Regions from separate parts of the Nitrobacter winogradskyi Nb-255 genome, predicted to be linked through region 1. Evidence: predicted binding sites of a transcription regulator. Region 1 holds the regulator's gene; each other region holds the start of a gene.
What was found. Region 1 encodes PhoB, which activates phosphate uptake and scavenging genes when phosphate is short. Its sites were predicted from a motif close to TGTCATNNANCTGTCAT; they were not measured.
Positions count from the first base shown of each region.

Region 2: a site for PhoB is predicted at 6,413-6,429, ahead of NWI_RS01700 (DUF2794 domain-containing protein). Genes of this name have one in related genera too.
Region 3: a site for PhoB is predicted at 8,058-8,074, ahead of NWI_RS05580 (UDP-2,3-diacylglucosamine diphosphatase). Genes of this name have one in related genera too.

Region 1 is NC_007406.1:562,689-572,553, reverse strand. Features, by position in the region: gene NWI_RS02675 (hypothetical protein) at 1-64, shown strand, start outside; gene argF (ornithine carbamoyltransferase) at 291-1,217, opposite strand; gene NWI_RS02665 (aspartate aminotransferase family protein) at 1,214-2,425, opposite strand; gene NWI_RS02660 (GcrA family cell cycle regulator) at 2,903-3,409, shown strand; gene phoB (phosphate regulon transcriptional regulator PhoB) at 3,661-4,365, opposite strand; gene phoU (phosphate signaling complex protein PhoU) at 4,387-5,103, opposite strand; gene pstB (phosphate ABC transporter ATP-binding protein PstB) at 5,137-5,958, opposite strand; gene pstA (phosphate ABC transporter permease PstA) at 5,955-6,800, opposite strand; gene pstC (phosphate ABC transporter permease subunit PstC) at 6,883-7,872, opposite strand; gene pstS (phosphate ABC transporter substrate-binding protein PstS) at 7,980-9,005, opposite strand; gene NWI_RS02625 (ATP-binding protein) at 9,130-9,865, opposite strand, start outside.
Region 2 is NC_007406.1:359,504-369,368, reverse strand. Features, by position in the region: gene NWI_RS17820 (hypothetical protein) at 190-333, shown strand; gene NWI_RS01715 (amylo-alpha-1,6-glucosidase) at 540-2,741, opposite strand; gene NWI_RS01710 (ABC transporter ATP-binding protein) at 2,809-4,572, opposite strand; gene NWI_RS01705 (glycosyltransferase family 4 protein) at 4,863-5,930, shown strand; gene NWI_RS01700 (DUF2794 domain-containing protein) at 6,030-6,401, opposite strand; gene NWI_RS01695 (DUF1223 domain-containing protein) at 6,829-7,584, opposite strand; gene acnA (aconitate hydratase AcnA) at 7,849-9,865, opposite strand, start outside.
Region 3 is NC_007406.1:1,179,091-1,188,955, forward strand. Features, by position in the region: gene NWI_RS05545 (Gfo/Idh/MocA family protein) at 1-969, shown strand, start outside; gene NWI_RS05550 (DegT/DnrJ/EryC1/StrS family aminotransferase) at 985-2,133, shown strand; gene murJ (murein biosynthesis integral membrane protein MurJ) at 2,177-3,703, shown strand; gene NWI_RS05560 (xanthine dehydrogenase family protein molybdopterin-binding subunit) at 3,822-6,113, shown strand; gene NWI_RS05565 (CHRD domain-containing protein) at 6,133-6,558, opposite strand; gene NWI_RS05570 (Lrp/AsnC ligand binding domain-containing protein) at 6,635-6,880, opposite strand; gene thiD (bifunctional hydroxymethylpyrimidine kinase/phosphomethylpyrimidine kinase) at 7,132-7,944, shown strand; gene NWI_RS05580 (UDP-2,3-diacylglucosamine diphosphatase) at 8,097-8,909, shown strand; gene NWI_RS05585 (hypothetical protein) at 9,056-9,865, opposite strand, start outside.

The sequences.
Region 1 (9,865 bases):
GCTGGCCGACCGCATCCGCGCCCTGCAACCTCATGCCCCCCGCAGCGAGCGGCGGTCGAGCTAGAGCCTCTTCGCTTCTGATGGAATCAGAAGCGAAGCTCTATAATCTTGTTTTGACGCGTTTTCTTCACGCGAACCGGTTTCTACTTCGCTCGAAAACGCTATAGAGTTCCTGCACTACTTCATGGAACGGTGAAAGACTCTTCTTTATGTTTGACGCGTTTTCTTAACGCGAGCCGGGTTCCATCCTCGGATCAAGCCCGAGGACATGCTTCGCTCCGCTTCCGATGCTACCCGCCCGCACCGAGACACCAGGCCAGAATGCCTTTCTGGGCGTGAAGGCGATTTTCGGCCTCGTCGAACACCACCGATTGCGGCCCGTCAATGACCTCGTCGGTGACCTCTTCGCCACGGTGCGCCGGCAGGCAATGCATGAACAGCGCGTCAGATTTGGCGAGACGCATCAATTCCGCATTGACCTGGTAGGGCCTGAGCAGATTGTGGCGGTGCTCGCCATCCTTGTCGCCCATCGACACCCAGGTGTCGGTGACGATGCAGTCAGCGCCGCGCACCGCCGCTTCGGGATCGGTGCCGAGCCTGATCGACGCCCCACTCGATCTGATCCAATCCTTCAGCGGCTTGTTCGGCGCCAGCTCCTGTGGGGTCGCGACGTTGAGGTTGAAGCTGAAGCGCTCCGCCGCATGCGCCCACGACGCCAGCACGTTGTTGTCGTCGCCGGTCCACGCCACGGTCCGCCCCTCGATCGGCCCGCGATGCTCCTCGAAAGTCATCACGTCGGCCATCACCTGGCAGGGATGCGAACGCCGCGTCAGTCCGTTGATGACGGGCACGGTGGCGTGGGCCGCGAGCTCCGTCAGCGCGTCGTGGCTGAGGATACGGATCATGATGATATCGACGAAGCGCGACAGAACCTTCGCGGTATCCGCGATGGTCTCGCCGCGCCCGAGTTGCATTTCCGCCCCGGTCAGCATGATCGCCTCGCCGCCCAGTTGACGCATGCCGACGTCGAACGACACGCGGGTACGTGTCGAGGGCTTGTCGAAGATCATCGCCAGCGTCTTGCCTGCGAGCGGCTTGTCGGCGATCAGGCCCTCCTTGCGCCGCTTCTTCATCGCGACGCTGGCGTCGAGGATCGCGCGCAACTCCCCGGTCGACATATCGAGCAGGTCGAGAAAATGCCGCGGCGCCTTGCTCATTGCGCGGCTTCCTTGCTGGCGGATGCGCTCGACAGCCTGACGCAAGCCCGCTCCAGCCTCTGCGCCGCCTCGTTGATCTCGGCCTCGCCGATGATCAGCGGCGGCAGCAAGCGAACGACGTTTTCGCCGGCGCCGACGGTCAGGAGCTTTTCCTCACGCAACGCGCTGACCAGATCACCCGACGGAACGACGGCCTTGAGGCCGATCAGAAGCCCCTCGCCGCGCACCTCGCTCAGCACATCCGGATAACGATCGACGAGCGAGGCCAGCTTCTGTTTCAACAGCAGCGACATCTTTCGTGTCCGCTCGAAGAAGCCGGGAGCGAGCATCACGTCGAGCACGGCATGAGCCGCCGCCACCGCCAGCGGATTGCCGCCGAAGGTCGAACCGTGCGAGCCCGGAGTCATGCCCGACGCGGCTTCCGCCGTCGCAAGACAGGCGCCGATCGGAAAGCCCCCGCCGAGCGCTTTCGCCAGTGACATCACGTCCGGCGCGACGCCGATGCGCCTGTAGGCGAACAGATCGCCGGTGCGGCCCATGCCGGTCTGCACCTCGTCGAACACCAGCAGCAGACCGCGCTCGTCGCAAAGCTGGCGCAGCGCCCGGAAGAACGCAGGAGGCGGCTCGCGCACGCCGCCTTCGCCTTGCAACGGCTCGATCAGGATGCCGGCGGTCTCGGGGCCGACCGCCTTCTTTACGGCTTCGATATCGTCGAGCGGCACCTGGTCAAAACCGTCCGCCGGCGGCCCGTATCCTTCGAGGTATTTTTTCGAGCCGGTAGCGGCCAGCATCGCCAGCGTGCGGCCATGAAAGGCGCCCTCGAAGGTGACAATCCGATAGCGTTCCGGATTACCCCTGCCGGCATGATAACGACGCACGATCTTGATGGCGCATTCAACCGCCTCGGCGCCCGAATTGGCGAAGAAGACGAAATCGGCGAAACTCTGCTCGCAGAGCCGCACCGCCAGGCGCTCGCCGTCGGGCGACTTGAACAGGTTCGAGACGTGCCACAGCTTCGCCGTCTGCGCCTGAAGCGCGGCGACGAGATGCGGATGGCAATGGCCCAGCGCATTCACGGCAACGCCGCTCGTGAAATCGAGATAACGTCCGCCGTCCGAGCCGAGCAGCCAGGCTCCTTCACCGCTCTCGAATGAAAGATCGGCCCTTGCGAAAACGGGCAACAGATGAGACGCCGCGGCTGTGGTCATGACGGTTTGCCGGTTGGATGGTGGGAGCGGTTCGGCCCGACCGCGCTGTGGCGCGATCAATGAACTGTCAGCTCCGAAAGATGAACTGTCAGCCCCGAAAACGAAACGTGCCGCCTTTCAAGGCGGCACGCGGCGGTTATTCTAGGTGCGCGGCAATCACTGTCAATATTCCATTTGCGCGGGCAGTGATGCGGGAAAGTCGCAGAATGAGCGGTTTCTCTCGTTTTCCTGCATAACATGTGGACGCCGCGAGGCCCGACTCTTGCGCGTGAGTCACGGCATATTGTAGCGTTGGGCCCGTCGAATACGACATCTCGTGCGGCGTTTTGATCCTCGATCGGTTCCTGTTTCAGCGTAAGCGCCCGGGCGTTTTTCCCGCCCGGCGAGGGCTAAGGGATTCTGTCGGCACGGGTTTTTCGGGGGCGCTTAGATGCGCGGCCTTGGGGAGGCACGCATTACACAAGGGAACAATGTGCGATGACGGTGATAACCTGGACCGACGACCGCGTCGAACAGCTGAAGAAGCTTTGGGAAGCGGGCCTCTCCGCAAGTCAGATCGCCGCCGAACTCGGCAACGTGACCCGCAACGCGGTGATCGGCAAGGTGCATCGGCTGGGCCTTTCGGGCCGCGCCAAGAGCCCGTCGTCCACCGTGCCCCGGACGCGCAAGGCCCGCCCCGCCCAGCACATGGTGCGGGTGTCCCGCCCTGTCTCCCGGGGCAACACCGCGCTCGCGCAAGCTTTCGAGGTCGAGATCGAAGCAGACCCGATCGCCTACGACAATGTCGTGCCCATGAGCCAGCGGCGATCGCTGCTCGAACTCAGCGAAGCCACCTGCCACTGGCCGGTCGGCGATCCCGCGAGTCCGGAGTTCTTCTTCTGCGGCGGCAAGGCTCTCACCGGCCTTCCCTATTGCGCGCACCACTCACGCATCGCCTATCAGCCCGCCGCCGACCGCCGCCGCCAATCGCCGAAGACGCGGTAATCATCGCGTGCCCCTCGGATCTCGTCATAGCCGGGCTTGAACCGATCATCTCCGCTTTGCGACGGGGATGATGAATCCGCGATCATAGCGTTTTGAGCAAAGCGGCCGCCGGTTCGCGTTAAAGAAAACGCGCCGGATCAGAATCCCAGAACCCCGCTCACGACTCCGTCAGAAACGGAACGGTTCCGGCCGCGGCAGGCGCTTTGGTGCAGAACAACGAGGATCACCGACGCTCCCTCAACTCGCCCCGCTTACTCGGTCCTGCTTGCGAACTGCTCGTCAAGTGCGTAACCCGCGCCGCGCACCGTGCGGATCGGATCCAGCTCGCCGTCAGGATTGAGCAGCTTGCGCAGCCGACCGATGTGAACGTCGACGGTGCGCTCGTCGATATAGACATCACGGCCCCAGACGCTGTCGAGCAATTGCTCGCGGCTGAACACCCGGCCGGGATGCTCGAGAAAAAACTCCAGCAACCGATACTCGGTCGGGCCAAGATCGATCGGACGGCCGGAGCGCACGACACGGTGCCGGTCGCGGTCGAGTTCTATGTCGCCAAAGCTCAGGACAGACGCCAGCCGCGCCGGGCTCGCGCGCCGCAGCAGGCTTTTCACCCTCGCCAGGAGTTCCGGCACCGAGAACGGCTTGACCACGTAGTCGTCCGCGCCGGTCGCGAGCCCCCGCACCCGCTCGCTCTCCTCGCCGCGCGCGGTGAGCATGATGATCGGAAGCTGCCTGGTGTCGGAGCGGGCCCGCAGCCGGCGGCACAGCTCGATGCCGGACAGGCCCGGCAGCATCCAGTCCAGCACCACAAGGTCGGGAACGCGCTCTTTCAGCCGCGTATCCGCCTCGTCACCCCGCACGACCGTTTCGACCTCGTACCCTTCCGCTTCAAGATTGTAGCGCAGCAGCGTCGTCAACGCTTCCTCGTCTTCAACTACCAGAATGCGTGCACCCATCGTGTCTCGCCTGATCCCGTTTCAGTTTCCCGGAGCCGCCGATGCGAAACCTGTCATGTCCCCCTTGGGACGCTTGTCGAGGATCTGCTGACCCTCGATCATGTAGAACACCGTCTCCGCGATATTGGTGGCGTGGTCGCCGATCCGCTCGATATTCTTGGCGCAGAACATCAGGTGAATACAGAACCCGATGTTGCGCGGGTCTTCCATCATGTACGTCAGGAGCTCGCGGAACAGGGAGGTGCAGATCGCATCCACCTCCTCGTCCCCTTTCCAGACCGCCATTGCCGCAGGCAGGTCGTGCGCCGCGTAGGCGTCGAGCACCGACTTGACCTGTGACCGCACCAGATCGGTCATATGCTCAAGACCGCGGATCAGTTTCAGCGGACGGAAATCGCTGTCGATCGCGACCACGCGCTTGCCCATGTTCTTGGCGAGATCGCCGATGCGCTCCAGATCGATCGCGACCCGCATGGCGCCGACGATCTCGCGCAGATCCACGGCCATCGGCTGCCGCCGCGCGATGGTGAGCACGGCGCGCTCCTCGATCATGCGCTGCAACTGGTCGATCTCGGAATCGGCGGCCACCACGCGATCACCCAGGGTGGTGTCGCGGCGGATCAGCGCGTCCAGCGACTCCACGATCTGCCGTTCAGCCAGTCCGCCCATTTCGGAAACCAGCCGCGTCAGCTCCTGGAGATCGTCGTCGAAAGCCTTTGCGGTGTGTTCAAAAGCCATATCAAGTTTCTCCCCGCGATTCCGCGCGCAGCCTCAGCCGAAACGGCCGGTGATGTAATCCTGGGTGCGGCGATCAGACGGCGATGTGAACAGCTTGTCAGTCGGGCCGAACTCGATCATCTCGCCGAGATACATGAACGAGGTGTAATCCGATACGCGCGCCGCCTGCTGCATGTTGTGGGTGACGATCGCGATCGTGTAATGCGTTTTAAGTTCGTCGATCAGCTCTTCAACCTTGGCCGTCGAGATCGGGTCGAGCGCGGAGCACGGCTCATCGAACAGGATCACTTCCGGCCGGACCGCAACCGTGCGGGCGATGCAAAGGCGCTGCTGCTGACCGCCGGAGAGGCTGAGCCCGCTTGCGTTGAGCTTGTCCTTGACCTCGGTCCACAAGGCGCCGTCCCGCAACGCCTTCTCCACCCGGCTGTCCATTTCCGATTTCGGCAGCTTCTCGTACAGGCGGATGCCGAACGCGATGTTCTCATAGATCGTCATCGGAAACGGCGTCGGCTTCTGAAACACCATGCCGACCCGCGCACGCAGAAGATTGAGATCGAGCTTGGGGTCCAGGATGTCGGTGTCATCCAGTAACACCCGTCCTTCGACGCGCTGGCCGGGGTAGAGGTCGTACATGCGGTTGAAGATGCGAAGCAGGGTCGACTTTCCACAACCCGACGGGCCGATGAAGGCCGTCACGCGATTGGCGGCGATCGACAGGTTGATGTTCTTCAGCGCGTGATGCTGGCCGTAATAGAAATTGAGATTACGGGCTGCGACCTTCGCCGGCACATCCGGATCGATCCTCGGTGGGGGAACAGCCGGGCCCGACGCGGCGGCGGTGGAAACGGTGGTCATTTCGCGGTCCTCTCAGAGCCGATCAATCTCGCGCCGATGTTCAGCGCCAGCACGGCCAGGGTGATCAGCAGCGCGGCGCTCCACGCCAGTTGCTTCCAGTAGACGTAAGGGCTCTGCACGAAGTTGTTGATGGTGACGGGAAGGTTCGCCACCGGGCTGGTCAGGTCGAGGCTGAAGAACTGATTGCTCAACGCGGTGAAAAGGAGAGGCGCGGTCTCGCCGGCGACTCGCGCGGTGGCGAGCAGCACGCCGGTGATCAGGCCGGTTCGCGCGGCGCGATAGGCGATGCGCCTGATGACAAGCGAGCGCGGCAGGCCGAGCGCCGAAGCCGCCTCACGCAGCGAGTTCGGCACCAGGTTCAGCATGTCCTCCGTGGTGCGCACCACCACCGGAATCACGATCACGGCGAGCGCAAGCGAGCCCGCGAGCGCCGAGAAGCCTCCCATCGGCACCACGACCGCTCCGTAGATGAACAAACCGATGATGATCGAAGGCGCACTGAGAAGGATGTCGTTGATGAAACGAATAACCGGCGAGAGGCGATCGTGCTTGCCGTATTCGGCAAGGTAGGTGCCCGCGAACATCCCGATCGGCGCGCCCACGCCCACACCGATCACGGTCATGATGAGCGAGCCGACGACGGCGTTCAGCAGGCCCCCTTCGGAAGCGCCTGGCGGCGGGGTGTTCTGGATGAAAAGCTGCCAACTCATGCCGGCGAGGCCGTTATAGAACAGCGTGAACAGAATGAGCCCAAGCCAGGAGACGCCGAACGCGGCGGCGAGAAAGCACAGGGCGCGGACGATGATGTCTTTGCGGCGGCGGGAAGCATAAATCGGATTCATGGCTTGACCTGTCCAGGCATCATCACCGGGCCGACGAATTGGCCTGTCGCGAAAACCCGGCTTTTGTTTTTCCGTGTCATGCCTATTTCCCTGCCTTCTTCTCCAGCCGCAACAGCATCAGGCGCGCCGCGGCGAGAACAAAGAATGTCAGAACGAACAACAGCAGGCCGAGCAGCATCAGGCTCGATTGATGCAGGCCGTCACTCTCCGCGAATTCACTGGCGATCGCCGCGGAAATCGTCGTGCCTGGCGCGAAGATCGATGGCGATATCCGGAACGAGTTGCCGATGATGAATGTCACCGCCATCGTCTCGCCGAGCGCGCGGCCGAGCGCCAGCATGGCGCCGCCGATCACGCCGACACGCGTGTAAGGCAGCACGACGTGGCGGACGACTTCCCAGGTGGTGCAGCCGACGCCATAGGCCGCCTCTTTGAGGACCGGCGGCACGGTCGTGAACACGTCGCGCGAAATCGCGGTGATGAACGGCAGCACCATGATCGCGAGAATCAGCGAGGCGTTGAACAGGCTCAAATAGGACGGCGGGCCGCCGAAGATCGAGCCGAGGACCGGCACGCCGTCAAACAGGTCGATGAAGAAGGGCTGAACCGTATCGGCGAGGATCGGGCCGAGAATGAAAAAGCCCCACATGCCGTAGATGATCGAGGGAATGCCCGCGAGCAACTCGATCGCCATGCCGATCGGGCCGCGCGCCCACAGCGGACACAGCTCGGTGAGGAAAACGGCGATGCCGATGCCGACCGGGATCGCGATGCTCATGGCGATGATCGAGGTCAGGATCGTGCCATACAATGGGCTCAGCGCGCCCAGCACCGGCGGTTCGGCGGACGGCGCCCAGCGCTGCGTCGTCAGGAAGGAGCTACCGAACTCCATGATCGCGGGCCAGGATCCCACGATCAGCGACATGATGATTCCGCCGAGCAGCACCAGAACCAGGATCGCGCTGATGCGCGTGATCCAATAGAAGACCCGGTCCCCGAGCTTGAAGGCGTCCATCGCACGGGAGCGGTCATGGGAGGCCGCCTGTTCGATCGCGCTGCTATGAACGGCCATTTCCGCCACGCCCCACCCCTGTTTCTTGCAGACCATCCGGATACGGAGAACAGCTTCTCGCAACCCTCCCGAGGAGAAGCGCCCCGACGCTTCTCCTCGGCACCGGATCAGCTTTTGATCTCGGAGGTCCAGGTTTTCTCAATCTGCTTCACGACAGATTCCGGCATCGGAATGTAGTCGAGTTCCTCCGCCATCACGCCGCCCTTCTCGAAAGCCCACTTGAAGAACTTGATCGCTTCGGCGGACGCCGCTTTATCGGAAGGCTCCCTGTACATCAGGATGAACGTCGCCGCGGTGATTGGCCAGGAGGCCTCGCCGGGCTGATCGGTCAGGATCACGTGATAGCCTGGCGCGCTCGCCCAGTCGGCATTGGCTGCCGCTGCCTGAAAAGAGGCCACGCCCGGCTGCACCACCTTGCCGGCCTTGTTGATGAGCGCGGTGTAGGTCAGCTTGTTCTGTTTGGCATAGGCGTACTCGACATAGCCGATCGCGTTCCTGGTCTGCCCGACATTGCCGGAAACGCCTTCATTGCCTTTGGCGCCGACGCCGGCCGGCCACTCGACCGCGGTGCCCTCACCGACCTTGGACTTCCATTCTCCATTCACCTTGGACAGATAGTTGGTGAAATTGAACGAGGTTCCCGCACCGTCCGAACGATGCACCACCGCGATCGAAGCCGAAGGCAGCTTGACGCTCGGATTGAGCTTCACGATCGCCGGATCGTCCCACTTCGTGACCTTGCCGAGGTAGATATCGCCGAGCAGTTCTCCCGAAAGAACCAGTTCGCCGGGCTTCACGCCCTCGATATTCACCACGGGAACGATCGCGCCCATCACCATCGGCCACTGCGCGAGACCATCTTTCTCGAGCTTGTCGGCCTTCAGCGGCGCGTCGGTCGCGCCGAAAGTCACCGTCTTGGCAAGGATCTGCTTGATGCCGGCGCCCGACCCGATCGACTGATAATTTACGCCGTGACCGGTCTCCTTCTTATAGGCATCAGCCCATTTCGAGTAGACGGGAAACGGAAAGGTCGCTCCCGCACCGGTGACATCGGCCGCCTTCACCGGAACCGAAAAGACGGACGCCGAGGCGGCGACGAGGCCGGCGGCGGCGATGGCCTTGAAGAAATTCATGCGCGATCTCCCTTCGCATTGAGTAGAGCGCAGGACGCTCATGACACCTTCTTAGATGCGACCCTTGCCGCTTTTACGAACGCTTGACGACAGCGGGATGACAGCGCCAAGCATCTCTATCTGTTCAGCTTCTTGCCTCCGGCACGTCCCGCGCCGGTGGGAAGCCGGCGGTAAAGCTCGCGCCCTGGCCGGGCACGCTCTCGATCAGCAGACGGCCGCGATGCCGGTTGAGGATATGCTTCACCAGCGACAGGCCGAGGCCTGTGCCGCCCTGAGCCCGGCTGTCGCCGGCGTCGACCCGATAGAAGCGTTCGGTCAGGCGGGGCAGATGCTCAGGTGCGATGCCGGGACCGAAATCCCGCACCACCACCCGGAATTCCGGGTTCCCCTCCGACGAGACGTCGAGCATCGACGACACCATGACCCGGCCACCGGACGCGCCGTATTTCAGCGCGTTCTCGATCAGGTTCTCGAACAATCGCAGCAATTCCTCACGGTCGCCGCAGATCAGCACCGGGGTTTCCGGCAATGCGGTCTCGATCTCGACGTGACGTTCCGCCGCAAGCGGCTCAAGTCCGTCGACGACCTCGCGCACGATCGGAACAATGTCGACGATCGTCTCCGGGCGCACATGCACCGATAGCTCGACCCGCGACAGCGACAGGAGATCGTCGATCAGCCGCGCCATCCGCGCCGCCTGCGCATGCATGATGCCGAGAAACCGCTCGCGGGCGCGGGCGTCCTCGCGCGCGGGCCCCTGGAGAGTGTCGATGAATCCTGACAGCGCCGCGAGCGGCGTGCGCAACTCGTGGCTCGCATTGGCGACGAAATCGGCGCGCATTTCCTCGACCCGGCGCAAC
Region 2 (9,865 bases), 200 kb from region 1:
CTCTCCCTGACCGATCCGCCATCGAGGCATGGGGCGGTTACTTGTGCAAGATCGAGGAACGCAAGACTCCGACGCGGGTTAGGCATACGCGCTCATGCAGAGCCTCCGTCTCGTTCCGCTCTCCGGCCGGCTGTGATCGCGAACATTGAGGCCGACTGATCCCACGAAATTCATAACGCTGATGACGTCATGGATATCGAGTTTCTGAAGCAACAGGCAGAACGCTGCCGCCGCCTCGCAAAGGGAACCGATCCGTTCACCGAAAAGCGCCTGCTCAAGCTTGCCGAAGAATACGAGGCGCGGATCAAGGAGCTTGAGAGACGCGGCCCATGACCGTCCTATCTATAGCGTTTTCGAGCGAAGCATGTCCTCGGGCTTGTCACGAGGATGAACACCGGTTCGCGTGAAGAAAACGCTATAGAGTCTGTTTCAACTGCGTTGAACGGGACTCGTCGCTTATCTTTTTCCTTGAGCATGATCTTATCCGAAAACCGGTTTCCACTTTGCGCTGAAGCGGCTCTTCGGGTCTGGATCATGCCCTAACGGGACAGCACCATCGATACCTGGACGTGGCCTTGCGTCCGCAGCACCTCAACCGACACGTCCTCATCATGCCGGCGCAGACGCAGATCAACGGTGGATTCGCCAAGATGCAGACGCCGCAGGATCATCTCGTTGAGAAATGCCGGGAGCCGTGGATTGCGCAGCCTGATCTCGCTCCTTGCGGGGTCGAACTCCAGGCCCAGCGCCGCTTCCAGCAGCGTGAACGGCGTTGCGCTCGCCCATGCCTGCGGCAGACAGGCGACGGGATAAAGCGTCGGCCCACGCCGCGGTTCACGCCGGAAGCCGCAGAACAGCTCCGGCAGCCGCCGCAAATCCATATAGGAAGCGGCATCGAACAGCCCCTTGAAAACCTGCTCCACCGAGTGCTTGAGGCCATACCGCCCGAGCCCGAGCGCGATCAGCGCGTTGTCGTGCGGCCAGATCGAGCCGTTGTGATAGGACATCGGATTGTAGCGCGCTTCCCCAAGAGCAACGGTGCGGATTCCCCATCCGGTGAAGAAAGCAGGCCGCATCAGATCGGCGGCGACCAGGCGCGCCCGATCTTCACGGACCATGCCGGTGAACAGCAATTGCCCGGCGTTCGACGTCCGCACTTGGCAGGGACGTTTTTCCCCGTCCAGCGCCAGCGCGTAGGTCCCCAGATCCGGCAACCAGAACGTCTCCTCGAACCGGCGCGCCAGACGCTCCGCGGCGCGATCCAGTTCACCGGCCCGATCGGTCAGGCCTAGCGCGCGCGCGCACCGCGCCGCCGCCCGCTTGGCGGCGAAGACGTAACCTTGCACCTCCGCAAGCGCGATATTGCCCTCGGCAAGCGTGCCATCGGCATGGAAGATGGCGTCGAACGAGTCCTTCCAGCCTTGATTGGCGAGCCCCTGCTCGGATGCGCGCCGATATTCGACAAAGCCGTCGCCATCCGGATCGCCGGGGCCATCGATCCAGCCGAGCGCGGCCTCGATCGCCGGCCATAGCTCTTTCAGGATCGACTCGTCGCCCGTACGTTCGACGTAAAGCCCTGCGAGCAGCACGAACAGCGGCGTGGAATCGACGCTGCCGTAGTAGCGTTCGAAAGGCACTTCGCGCAGCGCCGCCATTTCGCCGCCGCGCATTTCGTGAAGGATTTTTCCCGGCTCGGCATCCGCGAGAGGATCGACGGTTTTCGCCTGAAAGGCCGCAAGCCTCCGGAGAACGCCGCGCGCGATGCCGGGGTCGATCCACAACATCTGCAAGGCCGTGATGAGGCCGTCGCGCCCGAACGTGGTCGAGTACCAGGGGATCCCGGCATAGGGATAGCGGCCCTGCGGCGTCTGCGTCATCAGGATATTCAGATCGGCCATCGACTGGCACAACACCTCGTTGAAGACGTCGTTCGAGGTTTCGATACTCGTCGTATGAGACCAGGCGCGCCGCATCTCACGGTGATGCGCCAGCAAGCCCCGGTAGAACGCAACCGGCCTCTCCGTCTCCGGCTTGTTGCAGGACACGGTGAGAAAGATTTCGGTGGTCTGCTGCGGGGGAAGATCGATCTGATAGACCGCGCTGTTGACCGTCAGCCGCGTCGGCCGTGGCGCGAAATGCAGGCGCGAGGTCCGAACGATGTCGTCGACACCAGTGTAGGACAGAACGACGGTGGCGGGATCTGCCAATTCGCTGGCGCCTGTCCCGCGACGCTCGCGGCGCTCGCCCCGAACCTCGAACAGGTCGGCGAAATCATTGTCGAATCGGAGGGAGAGGGCGATGCTTGCAGTCTGCTCGCCGTGATTCTGCAAACCGATCCTCTGATACGCCGTTCCCCGCCAGAGAAAGGTCGTGCGCACGATATGGATCGTATCCTTATGAAATACGATCCGGTCGCCGTCATAGATATCGGGATTGGTGAGATCGACCGTGAGGCCGGAATTGTCGTTGCGCAGGTTGGAGCCGAGCAGAAGCGGCTGCATGTCGTTGAGATGCAACTCCAGCCGGGCGAGGTATCGCGTGTCGGAATTGAACAGCCCGTCCGGGCCTCCCGCCGAAGCGCCGATATCACCATGGCTGTCCAGCACGACGAAGGTGTCATCGTGTTTAAGCGTGCGGCGCGGACGCGCCGACGGCCCGGTCATCGGAATATAGAAAGGCGATTCCGAGAGAGCTTCGGACGGCGCGCTCGTCATTCGAGCCGCACGTTTTGTCGCCATCATCTACCCCCTGCCGAATTCCTGATCATGCGGCTCCGTCCAGCGCCCGACGCCTGACGGAGATCAGGGTTCAAGCCGCGTGAACAGCAAGGCGGCTCATCTCCTTGGCGACGAGGTTTCGATAGTGTCCATCTTTGCGCATCAGACAAGCGGGCTGGCCGTCTTCGATGATTCTGCCGTTCTTGAGCACGACCACACGATCGAAACTGCGCAAAGTCGAAAGCCGGTGCGCGATCGCGATCACTGTACGGCCTCGCATCAAGCTGCCGAGCGCCTCGCGGACTGCCTCCTCGGACTCACTGTCCAACGCTGCGGTGGCCTCGTCAAGCAGCAAGATCGGCGTATCCTTGAGGAAAGCCCGTGCGATAGCGATACGCTGGCGCTGGCCTCCGGAAAGCTTCACGCCGCGGTTGCCGACCATGGTCGCGAATCCTTCGGGGAGATTGTCGACGAAATCACAACGCGCGGCGCTGGCTGCGCGCAGCACCTCGTCGTCGGTCGCCGTCGGACGACCGTAACGGATGTTCTCCAGAATGGTCCTGTGAAACAGTGAAATGTCCTGCGGCACCACGGATATGGCCTCGCGCAGGCTGTGCTGCGTCACGCGCGAGATATCCTGGTTGTCGATTGTCACGCTTCCGCGTTCCGCATCGTAGAACCGCTGCAACAGGACGAACAGCGTCGACTTGCCGCCGCCGGACTCTCCGACCAGCCCGACCCGCTGTCCCGGCTGTATCCTGAGGTTGAAGCGCTCGAAAACGGATCGGCCGCCCGGATATCGAAACGAAACATTGTTGAAGGCGATGGCCGCGCCGTTCTTTCGTAACGGCCTGGCTTCGGGATGATCGGTCAGCTCGTGCGGGACCAGCAGCGTCGCGACGGCTTCCGACAGCCGCGCCACGTGCTGGGTGACGTCCACGAGCGCGACGGCGAGATCTCTGGTGGCGTGCAGAATCGACAGGCCGAGCGTGCAGACCAGCACGACGTCCCCGGTGGTGACGCTACCGCGTTGCCACAGCGTAATGGCCCACGCCAGCAGCGAAATGGTCAGCACGATGGTGATGACGGCATGAGCGATCCTGAGCTTCTCCAGATAACGAAGACTACGTCCGCGCGCGCTCATTTCGCGGCCGACCGTGGCATTGAACCTGTCCAGTTCATGGTCGGTCCCGCAGAAGGCCCTCACCAGCGGCATGTTGTTGACGACATCGACCATCTCGCCATCAACCATCGCAGCCTTGTCGGCGTAATCGTCATGCAGGGTCTTCCCCCCGGCGGCCACTCCGAACATGACGAGGACCATGAAGACGGCGACGAGCGCCAGCCCGGCCGCCATCGGAAGACTGACCGTACCGATCAGCGCAATCGCAACCACCGTCGCGATACAGGGCGGCAGTACATTCCAGACCAGCATGTTCTCGACGGTATGGACCGCGTTCGAGGTCGCCGTGATGCGGCTCGTCAACATCCCCGGCATCCGTCTAGCGAAATAACTCGGCGCATGACCTGTCAGATGCCTGAAAATATCGCGGCGCAGGTCGCCGGTGACGCCGACGAATGTGAAGCTCGCGACCCAGCTCGCGACGCGCCAGAGCAAGTTGTCGGCAGCGATCAGCGTCACGAGAAAGATGAACGCCAGCCATACCGCCCCGCTATGACCGGGCCCGCGCGTCAGCGCATCGACCAGCGATTTGACGCCGTACTGCGTCCCGACTGAACACACCACCGCCGCGACGACGCATGAAAGGATCGCGATGTGCGACGCTGACCGCCGGCGGCAATAACGCATCACGAATGCAAAGGGCCGACTGGCGTACTCCGAAAGATCGTCCATGCATCCCTACCGTGCTGTGAAGTTGATCAGAGTAAAGAGCGAAAACGTCTTCTCGGAAGATGTTCGACAATGCCGCACAAGCCCCTCAGAAAAGCCGTCAATGCGCACAAACTTCGTTGCAAAGCCTGCATAGGTTGTCTGCAGGGGAGTGATGGCATCACCAAGACGACAATGTGGAAGAAGTCGCACGGAAGAAAGGAACCTCTCAAATCCGAGAACGTTCCTTTGTCCCGACAACCCTGACGCCTCCACTCGCCGACGAGACATGAACAATTACAGGAGACTGATAGATGCGCATCGCGCAGGTTGCTCCGTTGACGGAAGCTGTTCCTCCGAAGCTGTATGGCGGCACTGAACGAGTTGTGCACTGGCTGACGGAAGAACTCGTTGCCCTCGGCCACGACGTGACCCTTTTCGCCAGCGGCGATTCTCTTACGTCGGCCCGACTTGATGCGACCTGGCCGAGGGCTCTACGCCTGGATGGCGCCGTACGCGATCCTAACGCCCTTCACATGGTGATGCTGGAACGGGTCCGCCGGAAATGTGACGATGAAGAGTTCGATTTTCTCCACTTTCACCTCGACTACTACCCCTTCTCACTGTTTTCGAGACAACCAACACCCTTTCTCACCACGCTGCACGGCCGCCTCGACCTCCCGGAGCTCCAGCCGGTATTCAACGCATTTTCTTCAATTCCCTTGATCTCGATCTCGAACGCACAACGCCGCCCGGCGCCGCAAGCCCGCTGGCTTCGTACCGTGTATCACGGACTCCCCGAAAAGCTGTTGACGCCCCGCCCGGTCAAGCCGAGCTACCTCGCGGTGCTGGGCCGCATCGCTCCGGAGAAAGGCGTCGACCGCGCCATCAGGATCGCGCTTCGGTGCGGCATCCCGCTCAAGATCGCCGCTAAGGTCGATCGCGCCGATCAGGACTACTATGATGAATGCATCCGTCCGATGATGGATCATCCGCTGGTGGAATATATCGGCGAGATCAGCGACCACGAGAAACCCGACTTTCTCAGCGGAGCCATCGGGCTGCTGGTGCCGATCGCCTGGCCTGAACCGTTCGGCCTCGTGATGATAGAAGCGATGGCGTGCGGCACTCCCGTCATCGCCTACAATCGTGGCTCCGTCGCCGAGATCATCACGGATGGACGAACGGGGTTTATCGTCGAAGACGAGATCAGCGCGGTTGCCGCGGTCCACAGCCTGACGACGCTCGATCGCGGAGCCATCCGGGCGGAGTTCGAAGCGCGATTCACGGCGCGGCGCATGGCGCTGGATTATCTCGACTCCTATCGAAACCTCATCGAGGCTACGGCGCCGAGGATCAAGCTGGTCAGCAACGCCACCTAGGATCGAGCCTTTTTGCTTCTGATGGAATCAGAAGCAAAATTCTCCGCGGAGCATCATCCTGCGGTCCCCTTATCCAGGGGCCGCAGGAGCGTCGTTGCATCAGACCAGCGACAGCTTGCGATCAATGACAAGCAGCACGCGGTCGAGTTCATGGCCACGCCGCAGAATGAGGCCACTCGCCGAGATCACGCTATACGCGCCCTGCTTGCGCGCCAGTCGCGGATCTTTCTCGATCCGATAAATCGGAACTTCAGAAGCGCGACGGAAGACCGAGAACACCGCGCGATCCCTGAGAAAGTCGATGGCATAATCGCGCCAGTCCCCATCGGCAACCATCCGTCCATAAAGATTGAGGATGCGATTGAGTTCGAGACGGTTGAACGTCACCCTGCCTGGGATGGGAACGGGGGCGGGGTCACGTTCCGTCACGCGGCTCCCGCCCGGATCAAGATCGTCCGGTAGCGAACTCATCGGCGCCTCCTGTCACGGTCGGATGACATCATCGCGCCGGCTGCGACCTGTCGCAAGAGGTCTCGGCTCCCAGTCCGGAAAGGGGCGGGATCACGTCATTGTCTTGTTCCTCGCGCTACCGCGGCGCCCGGATAACAAGAACGTTAGGTAAAATCATAATGCAGCCCAAATTCCGACAAGCAACCGCCCCGCTGAACTGCGAAAAAACATTCTCTGCGATGGCCCGATTCTTTTGGAACCGGTTCCTCAGCCCCCAGCCCCCCGGGGCCATCAGGATCGGGCCTATTCGCAGAGATCAATTTCGGAGTTGCAAAAGCCCGGACCCGGTGTCGGGCTTTTTCTTTTTAGAGTATCCTGAAGGCAGGCCGCATTCATCGCGCAGGATTCGGGTCGCGGAAAATGAGAATCCGTATCAATGCAGCCAATCTCAATGCAGCAAGGTGTAGGCCGCGCCGAGCATCCGGCCGGGTCTTTCGCGATTGCCATCCTGGACATAGACAACCGCAGCATCGACGCCGTTATGGGCGATATTCTCGATTGGCACCGCCCAGGTGCCCGCCTTGCCCGTCCAGTCACCGACCTTGAGCCAGTTCCTAACGACATTGTGGTAGGTCACTTCGCGGCCGCTGTTCTCTCCGCGCCCGATCGCAATCGGGACCGCCCTGGAAACCGCACAGACCCAGATTTCGCCGCGACCCGAAAGATGCTTGCCGTTGGCGGATGCGACTGACACATTGAGCTGCCTGCCAGAGACCGACATTGAAACCGGCACCGACATCACATCCTGGCTTTGTTGCGTATCGCGGACCGCCCTTTCGATGGCCCCGCGATCGCTGCCGATCACATGGGCCGATCCATTGACGATCACCTGCGGCGTGTAGACATCGCGGTCGCCGCGCATCTGCGAATAGGCTTTCTGGCGCGCGGTGAAGCGATTGTCCGCGAGCGTATCCTTCCAGCCGAGATAATCCCAGTAATCGATCGGCATGCTCAGCGCGACGATCGACGGGTCCTTTGAAAGATCACCCAGAATTTCATCGGCGGCCGGACATGAGGAGCAACCCTGCGACGTGAACAGTTCAACCACCGCGCGCGGCTCCGCCAAAGCTGCACGACTGAGCGCGACAAGCGCGCAAACGCCGAGCGCACCGGACAGTCGTGTCAAACCACCACGAGACATCATCAAGATCACCGAAACCGCGGCACGGCGGGGGGCCTGCGGCATGAAGGAAAAGCACACTTTAAGAATGCGAGAAGCCGGCATTTTGATAGGCTGCCCCTCGCTTGCCCGCCACTCAATTCGCGGTGAAGGCCTCATACGTCAAGTGCGCCGTTCTGACATTCATCGCTCCGGCGATCGCGGCCCTCGGGATACGAATGTCAAACGCACGTCCGAGGGGCTATGCGCGCTTGAACGCGATGCGAATGTCGGAATCGGATCAGCAGGTCAAGCCGCGAGTTTGCGCAGCACATAGTGCAGGATGCCCCCGTTGCGATAGTAGTCGAGTTCGTCGAGCGTATCGATGCGGCAGAGCAGCAAGACGCGGCGAAGCGAGCCGTCGCGGGAAACGATATCCGCCGACAACTTCTGGCGCGGCTTCAGATCGCCCTGCAAGCCGCGAATCGTCACCGTCTCATCCCCCGTGAGCCCGATGGACTGCCAGGACACGCCGTCCTCGAAGGTCAGTGGCAAGACGCCCATGCCGACGAGGTTGGAGCGGTGGATGCGCTCGAAGCTCTCGCAGATCACCGCGCGCACGCCAAGCAGCCGCGTCCCCTTGGCTGCCCAGTCGCGCGACGAACCGTTGCCGTATTCGGCGCCGGCGAACACGACAAGCGGCACATTCTCCTGCTGGTACTTCATCGCGGCGTCATAGATCGACATCTGCTCGCCGTCCGGCCAGTGCCTGGTCGAGCCGCCCTCCGGGACCGCGCCGTCGGCGCCCCTGAGCATGAAGTTCTTGATACGGATATTGGCGAAGGTGCCCCGCATCATCACTTCATGATTACCGCGCCGCGTGCCGTACTGATTGAAATCCGCCGGGCGCACCTGATGTTCGCTGAGATATTGTCCGGCCGGCGACGTCAGCTTGATCGCACCGGCCGGCGAGATGTGATCGGTGGTGATCTTGTCGCCAAACATGGCCAGGATGCGCGCATCCACGATATCCTCGATCGGCTCCGGCTCCTTCTTCATGCCATCGAAGTAAGGCGGGTTCTGCACATAGGTCGAATTCATGTTCCAGCGATAGGTCTCGCTCGCAACGGTCTGGATCTTGCGCCAGTTGTCATCGCCCTTGAACACGGCGGCGTACTTCTTCTTGAAGATTCTCGAGGTCACGTACTTCTTGATGAAGGCGTTGACCTCCTTCGAGGTCGGCCAGATATCCTTAAGGTACACCGGCTTGCCGTCAGTGCCCGTGCCGAGCGGCTCGCGGCTGAGATTTTTGGTCACCGAGCCCGCCAGCGCGTAGGCGACGACCAGCGGCGGCGAGGCAAGATAATTCGCCTGCACGTCCGGCGAAACGCGGCCCTCGAAATTGCGATTGCCCGACAGAACCGCAGCGGCGACGATGCCGTTGTCGTTGACCGACTTTGAAATCTCCGGCGCCAGCGGCCCCGAATTGCCGATGCACGTGGTGCAGCCGAAGCCGACAAGATTGAAACCCACCTTGTCGAGATCCTGTTGAAGCCCGGACGCCGCGAGATATTCGGCGACCACCTGGCTGCCCGGCGCCAGCGACGTTTTCACCCAGGGCTTCGCGGCCAGCCCTTTCGCCGCAGCCTTGCGCGCCAGCAGCCCGGCGGCCATCAGCACGCTCGGATTGGATGTGTTGGTGCATGAGGTGATCGCCGCGATCACCACGTCGCCATGTCCGAGATCGAAGTTGCGGCCTTCGACCGGGAATCGCGCCCCGGCGTCGGTCTTTCTGTATTCGTCGGCGAGCGCGCCGGCGAATCCATCCGCGACCGCCGACAGCGGCTGCCGCCCCTCCGGCCGCTTCGGTCCCGCGAGCGACGACACCACCGTTCCAAGATCGAGCGCCAGCTTTTCTGTGAAGACCGGATCGGCCGAAGCGGAGCTGCGAAACAGGCCTTGCGCCTTGGCGTATTTCATCACCAGCGCGACGCGGGCCGGCGGCCGGCCGGACGTCTTGAGATAATCGATGGTCGCCGCATCGATCGGAAAGAAGCCGCAGGTCGCGCCGTATTCCGGCGCCATGTTGGCGATGGTCGCCTTGTCCGCGACCGACAGATGATCGAGGCCAGGTCCGTAGAACTCGACGAACTTGCCGACGACGCCCTGCTTGCGCAGCATCTGGGTAACGGTGAGCACGAGATCGGTGGCGGTCACCCCTTCCTTCAGCGCCCCCTTCAGCTTGAAGCCGACCACGTCGGGCAGCAGCATCGATAGCGGCTGGCCAAGCATGGCGGCTTCCGCCTCGATGCCGCCGACGCCCCAC
Region 3 (9,865 bases), 620 kb from region 1:
GAACGTGTGTTGCGCGTCGGCGTGATCGGCGCAGGCGTCATGGGTAGCAATCACGGCCGGGTGCTGGCCGGTCTTCCGGGCGTCAGGCTCATCGGCATCGTTGACCCCCTGCCGGGGCACCGGGCCCGCGCGGCCGAGATGATCGGGTGCCGAACTTTCGGAACGTTCGATGAACTGCTCGACGCGGGCGTCGACGCCGTGACCATCGCCGCGCCGACGCATCTTCATTGCGAACTCGCGCTGGCCTGTATCGCGCGCGGCGTTCATGTCCTGGTCGAGAAGCCGATCGCCTCGACGGTCGATGAGGGATACCAGATCGTCACGGCGGCGCGCCGGGCGGGCTTGACCCTGATGGTCGGCCATGTCGAGCGTTTCAACCCGGCGGTCGCCGCCATCAAGCAGGCGATCAGGGGTGAAGACATTCTCTCGATCGCGATCACGCGCGTCGGGCCGTTTCCGCCGCGCATGTCGAATGTCGGCGTCGTGATCGACCTCGCCGTGCATGACATCGACCTGATCCGCTGGTTCACCGAATCCGAGATCATCGACGTTCAGCCCCAGCTTTCCTGCGCGGTCGCCGAGCGGGAGGATATCGCGCTGCTTCAGTTCCGGACCGCATCCGGCGTTCTCGCGCACATCAATACGAACTGGCTGACGCCCTTCAAGGCCCGCAACGTCACGGTCGCAACCCGCGGCAAATATGTGATGGGCGATCTGCTGACCCGGCAGGTCACGGAATGTTTCGGTTTCCAGCCGGATGGCAGCTACTCCATGCGGCATCTTCCAGTCGGTCACGATGAACCGCTGCGGGCCGAACTGATCGCGTTCGTGGATGCGGTGCGCTCGGGCAAGGCCCCGGCCGTGGGCGGCGCGGAAGGCGTCGCCAGCCTCGAGATCGCGATCAAGTGCCTCCAGGATGAGCCTCCCGTCGCTCCGCCGGTGGAGACGGCGCGCCGCGCCGCCGGTTGATCATCCGGAGGACAGATGCAGCAACACATGCCTTCACCGGCGATTTCATTCATCGACATCGCCGAACAGCGCCGTCGTCTCGGCAAAAAAATTGACGACGCCATAGCGGGTGTGCTGACGCATTGTCAGTTCATCAACGGTCCGGAGGTCGCGCGTCTGGAGGCCGATCTTGCGGCCTTCAGCGGCGCGAAGCATGTGGTGGCCTGCGCGAGCGGCACCGATGCGCTGCTGATGGTGTTGCTGGCGAAGAAAGTCGGCCCCGGCGATGCGGTGATCTGTCCGACATTTACGTTCTGCGCGACCGGCGAGGTCGTGGCGCTGCTCGGGGCGACACCCGTGTTCGTCGATGTCGATGAGACAACCTTCAATATCGATATCGCTTCGCTCAAGAACGGCATCGCCGTCGCGAGAAGCCAGGGTCTCAGACCCCGGGCCATTATTCCGGTCGATCTGTTCGGCCAGCCCGCGGATCATGATGCGGTCGCGGCGGTCGCCGCGGCCGAGGGGCTGTTTGTTCTGGACGACGCCGCGCAGGGTTTTGGCGCGAGCTACAAAGGGCAGCGGCTGGGCAGGTTCGGGCTTGCGACCGCGACCAGTTTCTTCCCCGCCAAGCCGCTGGGCTGCTACGGCGACGGCGGCGCGATCTTCACCGACGATACTGATTTGGCCGAAACGTTGCGCAGCGTTCGCGTGCATGGTCAGGGGGCCGACAAGTACGATAACGTGCGGCTGGGTCTCACGGGCCGCATCGATACCATGCAGGCGGCGGTCCTGATCGAAAAGCTCAAGATATTTCCTGAGGAGATCGCAGCGCGGGATGCGGTTGCCAGGCGCTACAATGAAGGGCTCGGGCAGGTTGCGATCGTTCCTCGCGTGGCGCCGGATCGCACCTCGGTATGGGCGCAGTATACGATCCGGGCGCCGAACGGGCGACGCGACGCGCTGGCGTCGGCGCTGAAGGCGCAGGGCATTCCGACCGCGATCTATTATTTGAGGTCGCTGCATCAACAGACCGCTTACCGGAGTTTCCCGGTCGCAGGCGGGGGTCTTGCAGTCAGCGAAAGGCTTTCGACCGAAGTGATCAGCCTGCCGATGCACCCCTATCTCGATGAATCAACTCAAGGCCGGATCATCGAGGCCGTGCGCGCCGCGCTTGCGAGCTGATTTCGGCATTTTGCGCGGCAGGGCTATCCTGTAGAAACGCCGGATGCTTGGGCGCATTTTCACCGTCGGCGGATATACGTTGCTCTCGCGGCTCACGGGGTTTGCGCGCGACATCATGCTCGCGGCGATTCTTGGCGCGGGGCCGGTCGCGGATGCTTTCTTCGTGGCGCTGCGATTGCCCAATCATTTCCGGGCGATTTTCGCAGAAGGCGCTTTCAACGCCGCGTTCGTGCCCGCTTACGCGCATGTCTCCGGCGGTGGCCCGGCTTCAGCGAAACTGTTCGCCAGCCGCATCTTCACGCTGCTGTTGCTGTCGCAGATGGTCCTGCTGGCGATCGCCTGGCTGTTCATGCCGCAGGTCATAGCGCTGCTCGCGCCCGGTTTCGTTGATGACCCGGCTCGCGGCGAACTCGCCGTTTCGCTGACGCGGATCACCTTTCCCTATCTGCTGCTGATCACGCTGGTGACGCTGTATGGCGGGATGCTGAACGTCATGCACCGCTTCGCCAGTGCTGCGGCCGCTCCGATCCTGCTCAACCTGTCGATGATGATGGCCTTGGCGCTGGCGGCCTTCTTTCCGAGCGCCGGGCACGCGGCGGCCTGGGGTGTGCTGCTCTCCGGGGTCCTGCAATATTTTCTGCTGGCGGCCGACGCCGCGCGTCACGGCCTGATGCCCCGGCTGACGCGTCCGACGCTCGACGCCGACGTGCGCGGTTTCTTTCGCGCGCTCGGGCCCGCGACCGTCGGCTCCATGGGAACGCAACTGGCGATGTTCGCCGATACCATCATCGCCACCTTTCTCCCGGTCGGCGCCTTGTCGGCGCTGTATTATGCCGACCGGTTGAATCAACTGCCGGTCGGGGTGATCGGCATCGCCATCGGCACCGTGCTGCTGCCGGAAATGTCGCGGCGGATCACGGGCGGCGATCTTGCGGGCGCGATGGCGTCGCAGCGCCGGGCGTTCGAATTCTCGCTGCTGTTCTCGATCCCGTTCATTGCGGCGTTTCTCACCGTGCCTGATGTCATCATGCGGGCGATGTTCGCGCGCGGCGCTTTTTCCGCGGCGGATGCGGCGGCCGCCGGCGCGACGCTCGCCGCCTACGCCGTCGGTCTCATCCCCTTCGTTCTGATCCGGAGCGCGGTGGCTGCGTTCTACGCGCGCAAGAATACCGCGACGCCGGTGAAGGCCTCGCTTGCCGGGCTCGGGGTCAATCTCGTGCTCAAGGTGGCTCTGATGGGCTCGCTGGCGCAGGTCGGCCTGGCGCTCGCCACGGCGGCGGGCGCCTGGATCAACCTGCTGCTCGTGCTCGGTTTTGCGGCACGGGCGGGTTACATCGAGATCCGCCGCCCGCTGCTGATCTCGCTCGGCAGGTTCCTGATCGCGGGCGCGCTGCTCGCAGCGGCGCTGTGGTTGACGGCGCACTTCGCCTCCGGGCAATTTGCGCATTGGAGCGTGATGCGCGACGAAGCGGCGCTCGGGGTGCTGATCGTGGTCGGAGCCATCGTTTACGCCGGTACGATCCTGCTGCTGTTCGGCCCGCGCTGGCTGAAATCGCTGGTGCGGGGCTAGCGACCGTTTCAGCGAGCCGCGCGAACATTGCGCTCGGTGCTGTTCCGCTGCACTATTGCGGTGATCCGGGACGATAGCTTGGAGTTCCCATGGCTTTCATAAAACGGCTCCCGTAAAAATGGCTCCCGTCAAGTTCGGCATAGGCCAGAGCGTCCGGCGCAAGGAAGACGACGCCTTCATTCGCGGCAAGGGGCGCTATACCGACGATCACGCGCCGCCCGATGCGCTACATGCGCTGATGCTGCGCTCACCCCATGCTCATGCGGCGTACAGGATCGATGTGTCGCGCGCCTGTCGCTTGCCGGGGGTTGCCCTGATCCTCACCGCGACAGATGTCGCCGATCTCGGGGGCCTGCCCTGTCAGGTCGAGTTGCCGGACCAGCCTTTCATTGCGCCGCCATATCCTATCCTGCCGAAGGATGAAGTGCGGCATGTCGGGGACGCCATCGCTTTTGTGGTGGCCGATACGGTCGAGCGCGCGCGCGACGCGCTGGAGGCGATCGAGGTCGAGTGGACGCCGCTGGCCTCCGTCGTCGGCGTTGCCGATGCCGTGAGGGATGGCGCGCCTCAGGTGTGGCCCGATCACGCCGGCAACGTTTTGTTCGACGTTTCGCTCGGCGACAGGAAGGCGGCCGATGCCGCTTTCGCCGCGGCGGATGCCGTGGCCGAGATTTCGATCGTCAACCCGCGCGTCGTCACCAACTATATGGAGACGCGCGCCGCGGTCTGCGTGTACGACGCGAGGCGAGACCATCTGACCTTGACGGTCGGCAGCCAGGGCAGCCATCGCCTGCGTGAGATTCTCTGCGAGAACGTGCTGGGGATACCGCTGGAAAAGATGCGCGTGATCTGTCCCGATGTCGGCGGCGGATTCGGCACCAAGCTGTTTCCCTATCGCGAATATGCGCTGATCGCGGTCGCCGCGAAGAAACTTCACACGGCGATCAGATGGACGGCGGAGAGGTCGGACCATTTCGTCGGCGACTCGCAGGGGCGCGACAACGTCACCACCGCGCGCATGGCGCTGGCCGGCGACGGCAGGTTCCTCGGCATGGATGTCGATCTGATGGGAGATATGGGCGCCTATCTATCGACCTTCGGTCCCGACATTCCCTATAGCGGGGCCGGGATGCTACCGGGCCTCTACGATATCCAGGCATTTCATTGCCGTGTCCGCGCGGTGTTCACCAACACCGTGCCGGTCGATGCCTATCGCGGCGCAGGCCGGCCCGAGGCGGCCTATGTCGTGGAGCGGCTGGTCGATGCCGCGGCACGCAAGATCGGCATGACGCCGGATGCGATCCGGCGCAAAAACTTCATTCCGCCGGAGGCGATGCCGTACAGGACCGCGACGGGCAAGATCTATGACTCCGGCGATTTCGCGGCCCACATGGCGCGCGCGATGGAGATCGCGAAATGGCGGGAGTTTGCCGGCCGGGCCGAGGCTGCAAAAGAGCGGGGCCTTGTTCGTGGCATCGGTTTGGCCACCTATGTCGAGGTCTGCGGCACCATGGGGCGCGAGCGGGCGGATGTGCGGCTTGACGCCAACGGCGACGTTACGGTGCTGATCGGCACGCAATCAACCGGGCAGGGCCATGCCACCGCCTATGCGCAGATTATCGCCGATCAGTTCGGGATACCTCCCGAGCGGGTTCACATGAAGCAGGGCGATACCGATGTGGTCACCACCGGACTCGGTACCGGCGGATCGAGTTCGATTCCCTCCGGCGGCGTCAGCGTCGAGCGGGCAACCCGCAAGCTCGGCGTCAGACTTCGGGAGATCGCGTCCGAGGCGCTCGAAACCAGCGCCGCCGACCTTGAGATCAGCGACGGTTCGATCCGTATCGCCGGCACGGACCGCTTCGTTTCCTTCGCCGACCTCGCGAAGCGCGCTGATCTGTCGAAGCTGACCGCCGACGAGAGTTTCAGCAGCGCCGACGGCACTTATCCCAACGGCACCCATGTCGTGGAAGTCGAGATCGATCCGGCGACTGGAAAGATCGAGTTGGTGAATTACGTGGTGGTCGACGATTTCGGCGTGACGTTGAATCCATTGCTTCTGGCGGGGCAGGTCCATGGCGGCGCCATGCAGGGCATCGGCCAGGCGCTTATGGAGCAGACGGTCTATGATGCGGATGGGCAGCTTGTCACCGGAACGTTGATGGATTATGCGGTGCCGCGCGCGGCCGACGGGGTCTCGATCACATTCGAGACCCGCAACGTTCCCTGCGCCACCAATCCTCTCGGGATCAAGGGAGCAGGCGAGGCGGGCGCCATCGGTTCCTGCCCGGCGGTGGTCAATGCCATCATCGATGGTTTGTGGCGGGAGTACGGAATCGACCACATCGACATGCCTGCGACTCCGGAACGGGTCTGGACGGCGATCCGGGACGCTCAGCGACGCTTGTGAAGTAATAGGGCCGGAAAGCCTACTTCGTGACCTGCCCGCGGATTTCGCCGCCGGGATGGTCCGCGGTATGGACGTTGACATAATACCTGCCGGCCAGCAGGTCAGCGGCTTGGGCGTCGGTCAGCGTGGCGCTGCCTTCCGACGGGCTGGACGTCGCTTCGGGGATCGTAACTACAATGCCCGCATTCTGGCCGACGTCCGCCGGCCCATGGAAATGTGCGGCCGTTACCGGACCGGTCAGACCGGAATAGGTCAGCTTCCAGGCCAGCTTTTTGGACGCGGCATCATAGTGAGCGTCAAGCGTCCCGCTGCCTTTGCTGGTGTTGGGGGGCACTTCGGATGCGCCGTTCAGCATGGCTTTCAGCTTTTCGGCGGACGCCTGACCCGCGATTGTGACAGCGACGGCGAGGGTGAGGACGGCGAGAAGACCCGTGTTGGCTTGCATCGTTTTCTCCCGAGCGGATTTCAGGTGATGCAGGTTCCAACGAGAATTGCTGCCGCTTGTTCCTCGTCGGGAGCAGTTACTTCGCCCCGAACGCCTTGAAGGTGATGATGGTGTGGGTGTCCTGAATGCCGGGAATGACCTGCACCTTTTCGTTGATGAAGTGCCCGATGTCGGTGGCGTTATCGACATAGAACTTCGCCAGCAGGTCGTAGTCCCCGGCGGTGGAATAAATTTCCGAGGCGATCTCGGCTTCGGCAAGCGCGTTGGCGACAGCGTAGGATTGGCCGAGCTTGCACTTGAACTGAACGAAGAAGGGGACCATCGCGTATCTCCGAAAAGACGACGCGCCAATATAGCGTCCTCGAGCGGGGTGGATACATAAAGCTAGAGCATCGGACCCGAAAGTGGGAACCGGTTTCGGGATAAATCCGATGCTCAATCAATTAACTGGAGCGGCGGCGCTGATTCCATTTGACAGGCGGCCGCTCTAGGTCCTTCACCGTTTCCATGAAGCGGTGAAAGACTTTAGGATCATTATGCTGGCGTGATCCGACGCCGTTACGCGAGACGATGATGACAGTCCCTGTTGCCTTGACCATCGCCGGCTCCGATTCCAGCGGCGGCGCGGGAATCCAGGCCGACCTCAAGACATTCGCCGCGCTTGGTGTTTATGGAGCGTCCGTCATTACGGCGCTGACCGCGCAGAACACGCAAGGCGTCGCCGCCATCCATCACGTTCCGGCGCATTTCGTAACCGCGCAGATCGACGCGGTCTTCGGCGATCTCGATGTCGGAGCGCTCAAGATCGGGATGGTCGCCCAGGTCGCCGTGATCGATGCCATCGCAGCCGGCCTGTCGCGCTGGGCACCCGCTCATGTCGTGCTTGATCCGGTGATGGTCGCGACCTCGGGAGCGCATCTGCTGGAGTCCGATGCGATCGAGGCATTGCGCAGCATGCTTGTTCCGCGAGCGCAACTGTTGACGCCAAATCTTCCGGAGGCCGCAGTTCTGCTCGATGAACCCGTTGCCGGGGGAGAGACTGACATCGTGCGGCAGGGCCAGCGGCTGCTGGAACTCGGTTGTGCCGCGGTCTTGATCAAGGGCGGGCACATGCACGGCCCCGAGAGCATCGATTATCTTGTCACCCGCCAGGGAGCGATGACGTTCGCCGCCCCGCGTGCCGTCACCAGAAATACCCACGGCACCGGCTGTTCGCTGTCGTCAGCCATCGCCGCAGGTCTGGCCAAAGGCGACGGCATGGAAACCGCCGTGCGCGGAGCGAAGGCTTACGTCACGGCGGCGATCGCGGCCGGGGACCGGCTGAACATCGGTCGCGGCCACGGACCGATCCATCATTTTCACCAGTTCGAGCATTTTCGCTTCTGATCGACCAGGAAGCGGAACTCCCGCGAAGAGGTCACTCATCTCCGGGTTAAGCCCGAGGACGTGCTTCGATCGAAACGCAGTAGCCGACCGGCGCAGCCATCCGGGCTGGCGCCTGTCATTGCCTTGTCATGGCGTCGTGTTACCCCATGCTCATGGGGAGCTATGCGATGGATGATGTCAAGCCGGATCGCCGGTTCCGGACTCTGTTCATCTCCGATGTTCATCTCGGCGCCAGCGGTTCTCAGGCTGATCAGCTTCTGGATTTTCTCAAGTATCACGATGCCGCCACGATCTATCTGGTCGGCGACATCGTCGATGGCTGGGCGCTGAAGTCGAGTTGGCACTGGCCGCAATCGCACAACGACTTCGTCCAGAAGATGCTGCGCAAGGCGCGCAAGGGCGCGACCATCACCTACGTGCCCGGGAATCATGATGAGTTCCTGAGGTCCTACTACGGAACGCATTTCGGCGGCATCGAGGTCGTCGAGAACGCGATCCACACCGGCGTTGACGGGCGGCGCTATCTCGTCATCCATGGCGATATCTTCGATCTGGTGGTTCAGAACGCGCGGTGGCTCGCCCTTCTCGGCGACAAGGCCTATGATTTCGCCATCCGTGTCAATCGCCTGGTCAACGCGTTCCGCCGCTCATTCGGATTCCCATACTGGTCGCTTTCGAAATGGGCGAAGTTCAAGGTGAAGAACGCGGTGAATTACATCGGCGCGTTCGAGCAGACGCTCGCCAGCGAGGCGGGGCGTCACGGCGCCGACGGCGTGATCTGCGGCCATATCCATCACGCCACGATTCGCAGCGAGCACGGCATCCGCTATATGAACTGCGGTGACTGGGTGGAGAGTTGCACCGCGCTTGCCGAACATGAGGACGGTCGGTTTGAGATCATCACATGGGCCGATCCGTTGCCCCGTTCGTCGCCTGTTTTGCCCGTAAGCGCGCGGGCGGCGTAGATTTTCATACGGACCGCCCGATGCCTGGCGTCCGCACGCCACCGAGCGCGGGCTGCCGGCCATGACCGGCGCTATAGCCAAGCGGCGATTTTCCGGGCTCGCGTTTCGTGACCCGCCTTCGCAATCTGTTATGGAAAGACGGAAGCTCACGAAAAGAACGCGATCTTTTCCGCCTGGGTCATGCGCTTGAACGGAGCCATCGGATCGGAACGCGGCGTGGGACTTGAAACAACTCCGCTCGCCAGCAGCGAGGCGCCAAGTGAAGCTGGTGCGGGGTTCACGGAGTTCGCCTCGGGCTCCGGTTCGCGATCAGGATGCTCGCTCAAGTTGTCCGCGATCGGTTCGGGGTCCGGCACCAGATCTGGAGTTTCCGGTCTTTCAATACTGGCAAGGCCCGTACTGACAAGGCCCGTCTCGGGTTCTTCGAGATCGGGCGCTCCCATTTCAAGCGCGATCATGTCGAGCACGGCATCGTCGTGCGCCGTATCCTGTTCACTGAGCCCGGCGGCGTGTGCGTCTTCGCCATGGTTTGTCGTCATCGATTCGCCGGTGGCATCGACCGGCGCGTCGCGTGCAATCGCCGCCTTCTCTGGTTCGCTGGCGATAACTTCCGCTACTGCCTGCGCGTGAGACGCTGCTTCTTCGGGTAAGGCGACGATCTCATTGATCGTCTCCGGTGGCGCGGCGTCGGATCGGGACGGGGGGGCCGTCGGGGCGGGACAGTTCCACAATTCATCGAGCGTGGTCTCGATCACGCTGAACGCCGAATGCAGCGCCGCCATATCGTCTCTGGCGGCAAGCTGCGAATGAGCCTTCTCGATTGCGTCGGCCTGCGAATCGAGAATATCGCAAATCCGGCTGTCTCCGCCGATCTCGCGCCAACGCCACGAGATTTCGCGAATGATGCGCACGCCGTTGTGGATCGGGACGAGTGCATCGTTCATCACCCGTTTGTC